DNA from 2 places in the Micromonospora sp. NPDC047527 genome. Region 1 is predicted to be linked to the other one. Evidence: riboswitches for the same ligand, from Rfam matches in the RefSeq annotation. Region 1 holds a riboswitch; the other holds the start of a gene.
What was found. Region 1 has a riboswitch for cobalamin ahead of ABZ808_RS07495 (ribonucleoside-diphosphate reductase subunit alpha). Riboswitches for the same ligand answer to the same signal wherever they lie in the genome.
Positions count from the first base shown of each region.

Region 2: another riboswitch for cobalamin. It lies ahead of ABZ808_RS11385 (ABC transporter substrate-binding protein); the one in region 1 lies ahead of ABZ808_RS07495 (ribonucleoside-diphosphate reductase subunit alpha).

Region 1 covers NZ_JBEYTK010000001.1:1,677,653-1,685,479, forward strand. The annotation lists gene ABZ808_RS07485 (glycoside hydrolase N-terminal domain-containing protein) at 1-2,670, shown strand, start outside; gene ABZ808_RS07490 (ribonucleotide-diphosphate reductase subunit beta) at 2,757-3,752, opposite strand; gene ABZ808_RS07495 (ribonucleoside-diphosphate reductase subunit alpha) at 3,803-6,121, opposite strand; cobalamin riboswitch at 6,312-6,529, opposite strand; gene ABZ808_RS07500 (MFS transporter) at 6,616-7,827, opposite strand, start outside.
Region 2 covers NZ_JBEYTK010000002.1:538,389-546,215, forward strand. The annotation lists gene ABZ808_RS11375 (C39 family peptidase) at 1-202, opposite strand, end outside; gene ABZ808_RS11380 (M14 family zinc carboxypeptidase) at 414-2,294, shown strand; cobalamin riboswitch at 2,338-2,486, shown strand; gene ABZ808_RS11385 (ABC transporter substrate-binding protein) at 2,568-3,503, shown strand; gene ABZ808_RS11390 (iron ABC transporter permease) at 3,526-4,632, shown strand; gene ABZ808_RS11395 (ABC transporter ATP-binding protein) at 4,629-5,447, shown strand; gene ABZ808_RS11400 (VOC family protein) at 5,457-6,230, opposite strand; gene ABZ808_RS11405 (ABC transporter permease) at 6,325-7,062, opposite strand; gene ABZ808_RS11410 (ABC transporter ATP-binding protein) at 7,074-7,827, opposite strand, start outside.

The DNA.
Region 1 (7,827 bases):
CTGTGGTACGACGAATCGGCCGGCACCGAGTGGCTGCGAGCGTTGCCGATCGGCAACGGTCGCCTCGGCGCCATGGTCTTCGGCAACGTCGACCGCGAAACGCTCCAGCTCAACGAGGACACCGTCTGGGCCGGCGGGCCACACGACCCCAGCAACACCCGGGGCGCCGGATCGATCGCGGAGATCCGCCGACGGGTCTTCGCCAACCAGTGGACACAGGCGCAGGATCTGATCAACCAGACGATGCTCGGCAACCCGGTCGGGCAGTTGGCGTACCAGCCGGTGGGGAACCTGCGCCTGACGTTCGGCACCTCGGGCAGCGCGTCGCAGTACACCCGACGGCTCGACCTCGCCACGGCGATCACCTCGGTGGCGTACGTGCTCAACGGCGTACGCCACGAGCGGGAGGTCTTCGCCAGCGCGCCGGACCAGGTCATCGTGGTGCGTCTGACCGCCGACCGGGCGGCCTCCCTCACCTTCTCGGCCACGTTCGACAGCCCGCAGCGCACCACGGTGTCCAGCCCGGACGGCGCCACGATCGCCCTCGACGGCACGTCCGGCAGCCAGGAGGGTGTCACCGGGGCGGTCCGCTTCTACGCCCTGACCCACGCCACCGTCACCGGTGGCACCGTCACCAGCTCCGGCGGAACGCTGCGGGTCTCCGGCGCCACCAGCGCGACGCTGCTGATCTCGATCGCCTCCAGCTACGTCACCTACCGCAACGTCGGTGGCGACTACCAGGGCATCGCCCGCCGGCACCTCACCGCCGCCCGCGCTCGCGGTTACGACGAACTCCGCGGCCGGCACGTCGCCGACTACCAGGCGCTGTTCGGGCGGGTGAGCCTCGACCTGGGTCGCACCGCCGCCGCCGACCGGACGACCGACGACCGGATCGCGCAGCACAGCACCGCCACCGACCCGCACTTCTCCGCGCTGCTGTTCCAGTACGGCCGGTACCTGTTGATCTCGTCGTCGCGCCCCGGCAGCCAGCCGGCGAACCTCCAGGGCATCTGGAACGACCAGATGGCCCCCTCGTGGGACTCGAAGTACACGATCAACGTCAACCTGCCGATGAACTACTGGCCGGCGAACTCGACGAACCTGGCCGAGTGCCACCGACCGGTGTTCGAGATGATCAAGGATCTCGCGGTGGCCGGCGCGCGAACCGCCCAGGTGCAGTACGGCGCCGGTGGATGGGTCACCCACCACAACACCGACGCGTGGCGGGCCACCTCGGTCGTCGACGGCGCGTTCTGGGGCATGTGGCAGACCGGCGGCGCCTGGCTGAGCACGCTGATCTGGGACCACTACCTGTTCACCGGTGACGTCGAGTTCCTGCGGTCGTACTACCCGGCGATGAAGGGCGCCGCGCAGTTCTTCCTGGACACCCTGCAGACGGAGCCGACCCTGGGTTGGCTCGTCACCAACCCGTCGAACTCACCGGAGCTGTCGCACCACTCGAACGCCAGCGTCTGCGCCGGGCCGACAATGGACAACCAGATCCTGCGTGACCTGTTCGACGGCTGCGCCCGGGCCAGCGAGATCCTCGACGTGGACCCCACGTTCCGGGCACAGGTCCGGGCGACCCGCGACCGGCTCGCGCCGACCCGGGTCGGCTCGCGCGGCAACGTCATGGAGTGGCTGTACGACTGGGTGGAGACCGAGCCCTACCACCGGCACGTCTCACACCTGTACGGCCTGCACCCCAGCAACCAGATCACCCGCCGGGGCACCCCGCAACTGTTCGAGGCCGCGCGGCGGACCCTGGAGCTGCGCGGCGACGACGGCACCGGCTGGTCGCTGGCCTGGAAAATCAACTTCTGGGCCCGGCTGGAGGACGGCGCGCGGGCACACAAACTCCTGCGCGACCTCGTCACCACGGCGAGGCTGGCGCCGAACATGTTCGACCTGCACCCGCCGTTCCAGATCGACGGCAACTTCGGCGCGACGGCGGGCATCGCCGAGATGCTGCTGCACAGCCACAACGGTGAGCTGCACCTGCTGCCGGCGCTGCCCGCCGCCTGGGGGCAGGGCCGGGTCAGCGGCCTGCGGGGGCGCGGCGGGTACACCGTCGGCATCGCGTGGAGCGGGGGCCAGGCACAGGAGATCCTGATCGGCGCCGACCGTGGCGGCACGATCCGGCTGCGCTCGCGTCTGTTCACGGCGACCCACTCGGTCGTCGACGCGGCCACCGGCGCGCCGGCCCGCACCACGCGGATCGAGTCCGACGTCATCGAACTCACCGTGCAGGCCGGGCAGTCCTACCGGGCGTACGCCGGGACCGCGCCGACACCGACGGCCACGCCGACACCGACGCCCACCCCCACTCCCACCCCGACGCCGTCCGCCACCACTCCCCCGCCGTCCGGGTCGGCGACCGCCGCCTACGCCATCGTCAACTCGTGGGCCGGCGGCTTCCAGGCCACCGTGACCGTCACCGCCGGTTCCACGTCGATCAACGGGTGGACCGTCTCCTGGACCTTCCCCAACGGGCAGACCATCGGCCAGCTCTGGAGCGGCACCCACACCCAGAACGGATCGGCCGTCCGCGTGACAAACGCCGCCTACAACGGCGCGCTCGCCGCCGGCGCCTCGACCACCTTCGGGTTCACCGGCGCCTGGAACGGCACCAACAACCCGCCGACCAGCCTCACCTGCACCACGAGCTGAGTCGCCGATACCCCCGCGCGGGAGCCGGGGCTCGGCCACCCGCCGACCGGGCGGCGGGTGGCCGAGCCCCACGCGCAGACCGCCGGCTAGAAGTCGTCGTCGAAGGCGACCGCGCCCGTCACCCCGACCTGGTACGCCGACACCCGCCGCTCGAAGAAGTTGGACAGCTCCTGCACGTCCTGCAACTCCATGAAGGCGAACGGGTTGGACGACCCGTAGTGCGGCGCGATGCCGAGCTGGGCGAGGCGGCGGTCGGCGACGTGCTGGAGATACTCCCGCATGTCGGCCAGGGTCAGGCCGGGCACGCCGTGGCCCACCAGGTCCTCGGCGAACTGCACCTCACACTCGACGGCCTCGGTGAGCATCTGACGGACCTGGTCGGCGAGGTCGTCGTCGAACAGGTCCGGCTCCTCGGCGCGGACGGTGTCCACGACGTCGAACGCGAACGCCATGTGCATGGACTCGTCGCGGAACACCCAGTTGGTGCCGGAGGCCAGGCCGTGCAGCAGACCCCGGGAGCGCAGGAAGTAGACGTAGGCGAACGCGCCGTAGAAGAACAGCCCCTCGATGCAGGCGGCGAAGCAGATCAGGTTGAGCAGGAACGTGCGCCGGTCCTGGCGGGTTCGCAGCTCCCGTAGGTCGCTGAGGGAGTCGATCCAGCGGAAACAGAACTCGGCCTTGCGTCGGATCGAGGGGATGTTCTCGATGGCGGCGAAGGCCTCGAACCGCTCGGTCTCGTCGGGGACGTACGTGTCGAGCAGGTTGAGATAGAACTGGACGTGCACGGCCTCCTCGAACAGTTGCCGGGACAGGTAGAGCCGGCCCTCCGGGCTGTTGACGTGCTGGTACAGGTTGAGCACCAGGTTGTTGGCGACGATCGTGTCGCCGGTGGCGAAGAACGCGACCAGGCGGCTGACCAGGTGCCGCTCGGCCGGCGAGAGCCTGTCGAGGTCGGCGAGGTCGGCGTGCAGGTCGACCTCCTCCACCGTCCAGGTGTTGCGGATGGCGTCGCGGAACCTGTCGAAGAAGTGCGGGTAGCGCATCGGGCGGAGGGTGAGGTCCATCCCGGGGTCGAGCAGCATGTGCGTGGTCCTCGTGTCGGTGACGGTGTCGGTAGTGGTGTCGGCGGCGGTCACTGGCAGGCCTCGCACGACTCGGGGTTCTCCAACGAGCAGGCCAGCGCGTCCGCGTCGGTCGTCGACGGCGCGAGGACCGCGACGGTGGCCTGCTGGATCCGCGTGGCGGGGCGGGAACGCAGGTAGTAGGTGGTCTTCAGCCCGGCCTTCCAGGCGTACAGGTACATCGAGGAGAGCTTGCCGATGGTCGGCGAGGCCAGGAACAGGTTCAGCGACTGGGACTGGTCGATGAACGGGGCACGAGCGGCGGCCAGGTCGATCAGCGCCCGCTGCGGCAGCTCCCACGCGGTGCGGAACAGCTCCCGGACGTCGGCCGGCAGCTCGGTGATGCCCTGCACCGACCCCTCGGCTCGCTTGATCGCCGACCGGGTCCGGTCGGTCCACAGGCCACGGGCCTTGAGCTCGCGTACCAGAGCGGTGTTGACCTGGAGGAACTCACCCGACAGGGTCTCGCGCTTGAACAGGTTGGACACCTGCGGCTCGACGCACTCGTAGCACCCGGCGATCGAGGCGATGGTCGCCGTCGGGGCGACCGCCACGAGCAGCGAGTTGCGCAGCCCGTTCGCCCGCACCCGCTCGCGCAGCGCGGCCCAGCGCGCGGTCTGCGTACCCTCGATGCCCCACAGGTCGGGTTGCAGGTTGCCCCGCGCGGCCCGGGTCTGCCCGAACGCCGGGTGCGCGCCGAAGCGGTGCGCCAGGTCGGCGGAGGTCTCCAGCGCGGTCAGGTACAGCTCCTCGCTGATCCGGGTGGACAGCTCCCGCGCGGCCGGCGAGTCGAACGGCAGCCGCAGCGCGAAGAACACGTCCTGGAGGCCCATCAGCCCGAGCCCGACCGGCCGCCAGCGGGGGTTGCTCGCCGCCGCCTGCGGGGTCGGGTAGTAGTTGATGTCGATGACCCGGTCGAGGAACGTCACGGCGGTGCGGACCGTGGCGCGCAGCCGATGCCAGTCGATGCCGTCGGCGGTGAGGTGCGCGGCGACGTTCACCGAGCCCAGGTTGCACACCGCAGTCTCGGCGTCGCTGGACACCTCGATGATCTCGGTGCAGAGGTTGGACAGGTGCACGACGTTGCCCGGCTCGGCCGTCTGGTTGCACAGCCGGTTGGCGGCGTCCTTGAACGTCATCCACCCGTTGCCGGTCTGGGCGAGGGTCCGCATCATCTTCCCGTACAGCTCCCGCGCGGGGACCTGCCGCACGTAGCGGCCCTGCGCCTCGGCCTCCCGGTACGCGGCGTCGAACCGCTCCCCCCACAGGTCGGGCAGCTCCGGCACCTCGTGCGGGTCGAACAGCGACCACATCTCGTCGGCCTCGACCCGGCGCATGAACTCGTCCGGGATCCAGTTGGCGAGGTTCAGGTTGTGGGTACGCCGGGCGTCCTCGCCGGTGTTGTCCCGCAGTTGCAGGAACTCCTCGACGTCCGGGTGCCACGGCTCCAGGTAGACGCAGGCCGCGCCCTTGCGCCGGCCGCCCTGGTTGACCGCGGCGACGCTCGCGTCCAGCGTGCGCAGCCACGGCACGATCCCGTTGGACTGCCCGTTGGTGCCACGGATCAGCGCGCCCCGGGACCGGACCCGGGAGTACGCGATGCCGATGCCACCGGCGAACTTGGACAGGTTGGCGACCTGCGCGTACCGCTGGTAGATCGAGTCCAGCTCGTCGCGCGGCGAGTCGACCAGGTAGCAGGAGGACATCTGCGTGTGCCGGGTGCCGGAGTTGAACAACGTCGGGGAGCTGGGCAGATAGGCCAGGCTGGACATCAGCCGGTAGAAGCCGACCGCCTCGTCCGGCGTACGGGACAGGCCGCAGGCCACCCGCAGCAGCCAGTACTGCGGGGTCTCCAGCACCAGCCGGCTGGTGGGGTGACGCAACAGGTACCGGTCGTACACCGTGCGCAGGCCGAAGTACTCGAACCTCCGGTCGCCGTCCGGGTCGATCGCGTCGTCGAGCATCTCGGCGTGCGTCGCGACGAACGCGGCGGTGCCGTCGCCGATCAGGCCCTCGGCGTGGCCGATCCGGATCGACGCGCTGAACGAGGTGACGCCCTGCCGACGCACCTCCTTGTCGACGTAGCCGGACAGCAGCCGGGCGGCCAGGCGCGAGTACTGCGGTTCCTCGCCGATCATCTCGGCCGCGGTCTGGATGGACAGCCGGTCCAGCTCGGCCGTGGTCGCGCCGTCGTACAGGCCGCTGATCGTGCGGGTCGCCACGCGCATCGGGTCGACGTCGGCCAGGTCGTCGGCCCACCGCTCGACCGCCCGGACGATCCTGTTCACGTCCACGGGCTCGGTGGCGCCGTCGCGCTTGCGGACCTGCATCGGCGTCCGTCGCAGCGCCGTCTCGCCGCTGACCGGGGCTACCTCGGTGACTGTCACCACTCACTCCTCGCGAGTTCGAGACCAGATGGCCCTCGGACGCGAGGAGACAGACACCGGCGGACGCCACGCTGGGCGTGGGTCAGGTGGCGTCAGCCGTCCCACGCGGCCTCGGACCGCCGCGCACCCGGGTGCGGGTACGCGGCGCGCTGGCAGGTCTTCGGACTCGTGGGCACGACCGGGCTCGCCGGTCTCCTACTGGCCGTCGCTTCCCGGGCCGATTGGTGGCCCAGTGCCGATGACGGCTGTCGTTCCCACTCACCGCTGCGGGACAGTCCCGGATTCCCACCGGGTTCCCTCTTGCCTCGACCACTCCGAACGAGCGGCCGAACCAGCTGCGCTCGACACCATATATAGGGGCAGCAGCGTTTGTCACACCCCACATGTCGACGTCGGCGTGTCGGCGGCACCGACGCCCACCACCATCGATCGACGGGTCAGCCCGCGAGTGCGACTGTCTCCGCGGCCCGCGTGCGTCGCTCGACCGAGAAGCTGATCCCCGCCAGGCCCAGGCCGGCAATCGCAAGGACCACGCCCACCCAGGCCGGCGCGAGGTAGCCGAAGCCCGCGGCGATGACGACGCTGCCCAGCCCGGCACCGAGGCTGTTGGCGATGTTCATGGCGGACTGGCTCATCGCCGCGCCCATCAACTGCGCGCCCGGCGCGACAGTGATCAGGCGCGCCTGCAGGACCGGCCCCAGGTAGAGGCTTGTCGCGCCCACCAGGAACGCACCGACGAACAGGCCGACGCCGTTCGATGCGACGAGGCCGAAGACGGCGATGCTGACGATCATGGCGACGAAACCGACGTACATGCTCCGGCGCAGGTCCCGGTCCGCGAGCCAACCGCCCAGGGCGTTGCCGACTGTCATGCCCAGGCCCACCGCAACGAGCACCCACGGCACGGTCGTGGCCGAAAGGCCGGCGACGTCGGTAGTGACCGGCGCGAGGTAGGTGTTGACAGCGAAGAGACCGGCGAGGCCCACCGAGCCGGTGGCCGCCACGAGCCACACCTGCGAGGTCCGCAGGGCCCGCAACTCGGCGGCCGGCGAGGCGTCGACGGCCGCCACGACCTCCGGAACGACAGCCAGCACCGCCAGCAGCGTGAGCACGAACACACCGGCGATGACCAGGTACGCGGCTCGCCAGCCGACCGCCTGCCCGAGCCGCGTGACCGCCGGCACGCCCACCAGGTTGCTCACGGTCAGACCACCGAGCACGGCGGCGAAACCCCGGGCCTCGTTGCCGGGGCCGAGCAGGGCCGCCGCGAGCAGACCCGCCGCGCCGAAGTACGCGCCGTGCGGCAGTGCCGCGACGAACCGGGCCACCAGCACCAGGTCGAACGTCGGCGCGATCGCCGAGGCGACGGTGCCGACGATGAAGAGGACGAGCAGACCGAGCACCAGTTTCTTGCGCGGCAGTCGGGCGGTCAGCGCGGCGATCAGGGGCGCGCCCACCACCACGCCGAGCGCGTAGGCGCTGATCGTCCACCCGGCGCGGGCCACCGCGTCCGACGACGACTCGGCGTACTGCTGCGGGAGCAGGCCGCGTGCGATGTCGGGCAGCAGGCCCATCGCCGCGAACTCGGTGAGGCCGACCGCCACACCGCCCAGCGCCAACGCGAGAACCGCCCCCAGGCGTCGATTTCT
Region 2 (7,827 bases), on a different contig from region 1:
CCGCTCGCGCCCCGGGCACGACGCGGGTGCCGGCGCTGCTGCCCCGGTGCCAGTCGGCGGGCCCGGACCAGTCCTGGAAGGTGATCCGCTCGTCGTGGGCGGGAGCGGGTGGTCGACCCGCTGTGGCGGGGGCTGCGGGGGCGAGCAGGGTGAGCGCGCTGACGCCCGCGAGGGCGGCCGCGTGCAGGCGGGATCTGGCCATGGGTGCTCCGCGGTGTCGAGAGGTGCATCGTCGCTGGTCAGTGTTCCGCGCGGAGGGAAGTTTCGCCAGTGGGTGCTGGGAAGAAAATCATTGCCGCAGCGATGGTGAATCTGGGATGCACAAGGCAACGACGGATATTGATTCGACCATGTGGCTGGTGATGAAGTGTGCATCACCGAGCGGGATGTCCCGCCCTTCGAGGAGGTAGTACATGGCCCTCCGCACGCCCACACCTCTCCGCCGTGCCCTGGCGCTCGCTGTCGTCGCCGGGCTGGGCATCGTCACCGTGGCCGCCGGACCCGTCGCCGCGAAACCGGCACCGGATCGCACCGCCGAGTCGGCCGCCGCCGGCTACCGGGTGCTCGGGCCCCGGACCCTCGCCGACCGCAACGCGGTGGCCCGCACCGGGGCCGCCATCGACTACTCCGAGCACGGGGTCCTGCACATCTCGGCGACCGCGAGCGAGGCCGCCGCGATCGGCCGGCTCGGATTCCGCCTGGAACCGCTGACCCCGCCACCGAACGCCGAACGCGGCGCCGGTGAGGTGGGCACGTTGGCCTTCCCGCCCGCCGACTCCAACTACCACGACTATGCCGAACTGACCGCCGTCGTGAACCAGGCCGTGGCCGACCATCCGGCCATCGCCCGCAAGATCAGCATTGGTACGTCGTACGAGGGCCGCGACCTGATGGCCGTGAAGATCTCCGACAACGTCGGCACCGACGAGAACGAGCCGGAGATCCTGTTCAACGCCCAGCAGCACGCCCGTGAGCACCTGACCGTCGAAATGGCGATCTACCTGCTCAACCTCTTCACCGACAGCTACGGCAGCGACTCCCGGATCACCAACATCGTCAACAGCCGGGAGATCTGGATCGTGCCGACCGTCAACCCGGACGGCAGCGAGTACGACATCGCCACCGGCTCGTACCGGTCCTGGCGCAAGAACCGCCAGCCCAACAGCGGCTCGTCCAACGTCGGCACCGACCTGAACCGCAACTGGTCCTACAACTGGGGTTGCTGCGGCGGCTCGTCCGGCTCGACCTCGTCGGAGACCTACCGCGGCCCGTCGGCGTTCTCCGCCCCGGAGACGCAGGCGCTGCGCAACTTCGTCAACAGTCGCGTGGTCGGCGGAACCCAGCAGATCAAGGCGAACATCGACTTCCACACGTACTCGCAGCTGGTGCTCTGGCCGTACGGCTATACCACCGCGAACACCGCGGCCGGGATGAACGCCGACCAGTACAACACCTTCGCCACCATCGGCCAGCAGATGGCGGCCACCAACAACTACACCCCGCAGCAGTCCAGCGACCTCTACATCACCGACGGGGACAGCATCGACTGGATGTGGGCCACCCACAACATCTGGGCGTACACCTTCGAGATGTACCCGGGCTCGGCGAGCGGCGGCGGCTTCTACCCGCCCGACGAGGTGATCCCCGCACAGACCAGCCGCAACCGCGAGGCCGTGCTGATGCTCAGCGAGTACGCCGACTGCCCGTACCGGGCCATCGGCAAGCAGGCGCAGTACTGCGGCGGCGGTGGTGGCGGCACCACGGTCTGGTCCGACACCTTCGAGACCGCCACCGGGTGGACCATCAACCCGTCCGGTACGGACGCCGCCACCAGCGGAGTGTGGGAGCGGGGTGCCGCCCAGGCGACCACCTCCTCCGGCGCCAAGCAGCTCACCCCGTACGCCGGCGCCAACGACCTGGTCACCGGCCGGCTCGCCGGCTCGGCGGCCGGTGACTACGACGTCGACGGTGGCGTGACAAGTGCCCGGTCCCCGGCGGTGACCCTGCCGTCGTCGGGCACGCTGACCCTCTCGCTGGCCTGGTATCTGGCACACGGCTCGAACTCGTCGTCAGCCGACTACCTGCGGGTGAGCGTGGTGCACAACGGCGGCACCACCGCGCTGCTCACCCAGGCCGGCGCGGCGACCAACCGCAACGGGAGCTGGGCGGTGGCGAACCTCAACCTCACTCCGTACGCCGGCCAGTCCGTGCGGATCCTCGTCGAGGCCGCGGATGCCTCCGGCGCGAGCCTCGTGGAGGCGGCTGTGGACAACGTCACCATCACCGCCTCCTGATCGGGTGGGGCCCCGTTCCGCCCCTGCGGGGCCCCACCACCCGCTCCGAGCCTCCAGATCCCGCGGTGCGCTACCGTCTTAGCGACCACTCCGCAGCGAAGCCGGTGCGATACCGGCGCTGTCCCGCAACTGTGATGCCCCGCCTGACGGTGGGGACAAGCCAGGTCGCCTGCGGATCGGTCGCGACACGCGCTCTCGAGGAAGGGCGCCTCGTGGGCGGGCGTACGGAAGCCCTGTCGGCGAAGCAACACTCCTCGACCGACAGGAGGCCCCATGTTCAGACGTACCCCCCGGCTCTTCGCCGCGACCCTCGCGGTCGCCGCGCTCGCCCTCGGCGCCTGCGCCGAGAAGACCACCGACCAGCCGGCGCCCGGCGTCGGTTCGGCGACCGCCAGCTTCCCGGTGACGGTCGGCTCGCTCACCCTCGACAAGCGGCCCGAGAAGATCGTGTCGCTGGCGCCCACCGCCACCGAGATGCTCTTCGCCATCGGTGCCGGCCCGCAGGTGACCGCGGTCGACGACCAGTCCAACTACCCGGCTGACGCGCCCAAGACCGACCTGTCCGGCTTCCAGCCCAACGCCGAGGCCATCGCCAGCAAGAACCCCGACCTGGTGGTGATCTCCGACGACCGGAACAAGATCGTCGACCAGCTCGGCAAGCTCAAGATCCCGGTGTACCTGACCCCGGCGGCGACCACGCTTGACGACTCCTACCGGCAGATCACCGATCTGGGCACGCTTACCGGGCACGCCGACCAGGCCACCGACGTCACCACCCGGATGAAGGACGACATCGCCAAGCTGGTCAAGGACGTGCCGCAGCGCGCCGAGAAGCTCACCTACTTCCATGAGCTGGGCCCGGAGCTCTACAGCGCGACCAGCAAGACCTTCATCGGCTCGATCTACGACCTGGCCGGTCTGACCAACATCGCCGACCCGGCCGACGCGGACGGCAAGAGCGCCGGCTACCCGCAGCTGTCCCAGGAGTTCATCGTCAAGGCCGACCCCGACTTCGTCTTCCTGGCCGACGCCAAGTGCTGCCAGCAGAGCGGCGACTCGGTCAAGGCCCGCAGCGGCTGGGCCGGGGTCACCGCGGTGAAGAACAACCAGGTCGTGGCGCTGGACGACGACATCGCCTCCCGGTGGGGCCCACGGATCGTGGACCTGCTCCGGGTTGTCATCGACGCGGTCGCCAAGGTGCCCGCGTGATCGACGTCCGTCGGTGACCGGACTGCTTCCGGTGGCCACCCCGGCACCAACCACGCGGCCGGCCGGGACGCAGCTCGCGTCCCGGCCCGCCGGCCTGCGCAAGCGCTGGTTGGCTGCCGGGGTGTTCGCGGTGCTCGTCGCGCTCGTCGCCGGGGTGTCGCTCGGCCCGGTCAGTCTGCCGCCGGGCAGCGTCGCCGCCGAGCTGCTCAACCTGATCCCCGGGGTGCACCTGGAGAGCGGGTTGACCGAGCGGGAAATCGCCATCGTCACCGAGTTGCGGCTGCCCCGGGTCGTGCTGGGCCTGCTCGTCGGTGGCCTGCTCGCCCTGGCCGGCGGCTGCTACCAGGGCGTGTTCCGCAACCCGCTCGCCGACCCGTACCTGCTCGGGGTGGCCGCCGGCGCGGGCCTCGCGGTCACCGCGGTGATCGCCCTCGGCGGCGCCGGCCGGCAGGGCGCGATCTCCGGGCTGCCGCTGACCATCCCGTTGGCCGCTTTCGTCGGGTCGCTGCTCGCCGTGACGATGACCTACCTGCTCGGCGCGGCCGGCGGCCGGAGCCGGTCCCCGGCGATGCTGATCCTGGCCGGGGTCGCGGTCTCCGCGTTCCTCTCCGCCGGGCAGACGTACCTGCTGCAACGGCACTCCGACACCATCCAGTCCGTCTACTCCTGGCTGCTGGGCCGGCTGGCCACCGCCGGCTGGCACGACGTGCTGCTGGTGCTGCCGTACGCCGTGGTGACCACCGTGGTGGTGCTGCTGCACCGCCGCGAGCTGGACGTCCTCGCGCTCGGCGACGACGAGGCGCGCAGCCTCGGCCTGCACCCGCAGCGGTCCCGCTACCTGCTGATCGCCGCCGCGTCGTTGGGCACCGCCGCCGCCGTCTCCGCGACCGGCCTGATCGGCTTCGTCGGCATCATCGTGCCGCACACCGTCCGGCTGCTCGCCGGGTCGAGCTACCGGGTGATCCTGCCGCTGTCGATGCTGTTCGGGGCGGCGTTCCTGGCCCTGACCGACGTGGTGGCCCGCACCGCCGCCGCCCCGGCCGAGGTGCCCATCGGGGTGGTCACCGCCCTGCTCGGCGGCCCGTTCTTCGTCCTGGTGCTGCGCACCGCCCGGCGGGTGCTCACATGAGCCCCGAGCCGGCCGGCGTGCCCGCTCCCCGCCAGGCCGGTGCGACGGCGGTCGAGGTGCGGGGGTTGCACGTCAGCCTGGGCGGCACCCCGATCCTCACCGGCGTCGACCTGACCGTCGCCGTCGGCGAGTGGGTCACCGTGATCGGCCCGAACGGCGCCGGCAAGTCGACCCTGTTGCGCGCCGTCGGCGGCCTGCTGCCCGCGCCGGGAGCGATCACCCTGTTCGGTACGCCGAGCGCCGAACTGCGCCGCCGGAACCGCGCCCGGGTGGTGGCCACGGTGGCACAGTCACCGGTGGTGCCACCCGGCATGTCGGTGCTGGACTACGTGCTGCTCGGCCGTACCCCGTACATCCCGCCGCTGGGCCGGGAGTCGGCCGCGGACGTGGCCGCCGTGCACGAGGTGCTCGACAGGCTGGACCTCGTCGGCTTCCACCGCCGCGAGCTGGCGACCCTCTCCGGCGGCGAACGGCAGCGGGTCTTCCTGGCCCGGGCGCTCGCCCAGGGCGCGACGCTGCTGCTGCTCGACGAGCCGACCAGCGCGCTGGACATCGGCCACCAGCAGGAGGTGCTGGAACTGGTCGACCAGCTCCGCCGCGCGCACGGCCTGACCGTGCTGGCCACCATGCACGACCTCTCCCTGGCCGGCGAGTACGCCGACCGGATGGTGATGCTGGCCGACGGTCAGGTGGTGGCGACCGGCACCCCCCGCGAGGTGCTGACCGAACACCTCCTGGCCACCCACTACCGGGCCAGCGTCCGCGTCGTCCCCGGCACCCACGGCCCCCTGGTGGTCCCCGTCCGCCCTCGCTGACGGGGGCGGTCAGTCCTCTTCCGGGCCGAGGTCGATCACCGAGAAGAGGGCGCCCTGCGGGTCGCGTAGGGCGGCGAACCGGCCCGTCGGGATGTCGCGGGGTGGGACGAGGATGGTTCCGCCCAGCTCGGCGGCGCGGGCCGCGGCGGCGTCCGCGTCGGTCACCGCGAAGTACACCGTCCAGTACGCGGGCAGGTCGGCCGGGAAGTCGTCGGCCAGCGGCGGCATCATCCCGGCGACGATCCGCGCACCGAGCCGCCACCCGGTGTACGTCATTCCGCCGACCGGCTGTTCGTCCGGCTGCCAGCCGAACACCAGCTCGTAGAAGACCTTCGCGCCCTCCGGATCGGGGGTGACCAGCTCGTTCCAGCTCATGGCGCCGGGCACGTTGAACACCTCGGCGCCGGGCATCGCCAGCGGCTGCCAGACGCTGAACGTGGCGCCCGCCGGGTCGGCGAAGACCGCCATCCGGCCCCGGTCGAAGACCTCGAACGGCGGCACCACGACCTGCCCGCCGGCCCGCTCGACCCGGCCGGCGACGAGTTCCGCGTCGTCGGTGGCGAGGTACGTCGACCAGATCGGCACCTGATCGGGAATCGCGGGCGGTCCCACTCCGGCGACCGGCTGCCCGTTGAGCAGGAAGACGGTGTAGCCGCCCGCCTCGGGCTCCGGTGTCACCCGTCCGGTCCAGCCGAACAGCTCGGGGTAGAACCGCCGCGCGTCGGTCAGATCCGGGGTGGCCAGGTCGGCCCAGCAGGGCGTACCCGGCGGGACGGTGCTCACGTCAAGACCCCTCTCGGCCGGGGCGGCCACGGCGGCCCCCTGCGGGAATCCTGGCACCGTCCCGCCGCGGCCCGGGGCGGAAACGGACGAATCGTCAGCTGAACCGGCGACCCTCGTCCCGCCGGTACGCCCAGGCGGCGAGCGTGGCGAGCAGCACCACCCAGACGCCGAGCATGATCAACGAGAGTGGCTCGACGTCGTAGTCGCCCACCGCGGCCCACATCAGCTCGGCCGCACCCCTGGTGGGCAGGAACGGCGCGATCGTCTCGATGAAACCGGGTGCGTCCCCCGGCGCGGAGAGCAGCCCGCCGCCGAACGCGAGCGGCAGGAAGACGACCTGCGCCACCACGATCGCCGCCTTGCTCGGCAGCGAGTAGCCGATGGTGAGCCCCATCAGCGTGAATGGCACCGAGATGACGGCCACGGTGACGATGGCCAGCAGGAACGCCGCCGGGGTGATCCGGGCCGCGGTCAGGGTCGCGCCGATCACCACGACCGGGATCAGCGACAGGAACGTCAGCGCCAGGCCCGCCAGCACCCGGCCGGCGAAGCGGGGCGCCGGCCCGGCCGGCAGCGTCCGGGTGTACGGGCTCCACGGCTGGTCGCGATCCTCGGCGACGCCGACGCCGTACTGGAAGATGTTGGCGCTCATGACCGAGAAGGTGACCATCGACGCGGTGGCGAAGGTGGCGCCGACCGGATCGTCACCGGCGAACGGCACCACGAAGAAGATCATGGCGGCGGCCGGGAAGAAGGCGCTGCCGACGACGGCCACCGGGATCCGGATGAGCTCCAGAAGCTGGTAGCGGGCGTGAACCAGGGCGAGCTGCACGGTGCGCCTCCTCAGACGGCGGTGGGTCGGCCGCCGGCAGCGGCGGTGGGCTGGCTGTCTGCGGTGGGCTGGCCGTCGGCGGCACGGGTGGGCTGGCTTTCGGCCGTGGTGGTGGGGTGGGTTCCGGTGGTGGGCTGGTCGGTGCCGGTGATGGCGAGGAACGCCTCTTCCAGCGAGGTCGGCCGCACCTCCAGGTCGACGAAGGTGACCCCGGCGGTGACCAGGGCCCGGACCAACTCGTCGGCGTCGGTGGTGAGCAGGTGCAGCCGGCCGTCGATCCGTTCGGTGCGGACCACACCGGGCAGCTCGGGCAGCGCGTCGGCGACCAGGCTGACCCGACGTACGCCGACGATGCCGCGCACCGCCTCGACCGTGTCGTCGGCGAGCACCCGGCCCTGCCCGATCACCACCACCCGGTGCGCGAGCGCCTCCACCTCCTCCAGGTAGTGGCTGCTCAGCAGGACGGTCCCGCCGTCGTCGTGGAACGCGCGGATCGCGTCCCACAGCGTGTGCCGGGCGGCCACGTCCAGGCCGGTCGTCGGCTCGTCGAGCAGCACGAGCCGGGGCCGGCCGACGAATGCCAGCGCCACTGCCAGCCGGCGCCGCTGCCCGCCGGAGAGCCCACCGGTCTGCCGTCGGGCGAGGTCGCCCAGGCCGAAGCGGTCGAGCAGTTCGCCCCGGGGCACCGGGTCCGGATAGTGCGCCGAGACGAAGTCGACGACCTCGCCGACCCGGAGCGTGCCCGGCAGGCCGGTCTCCTGCGGG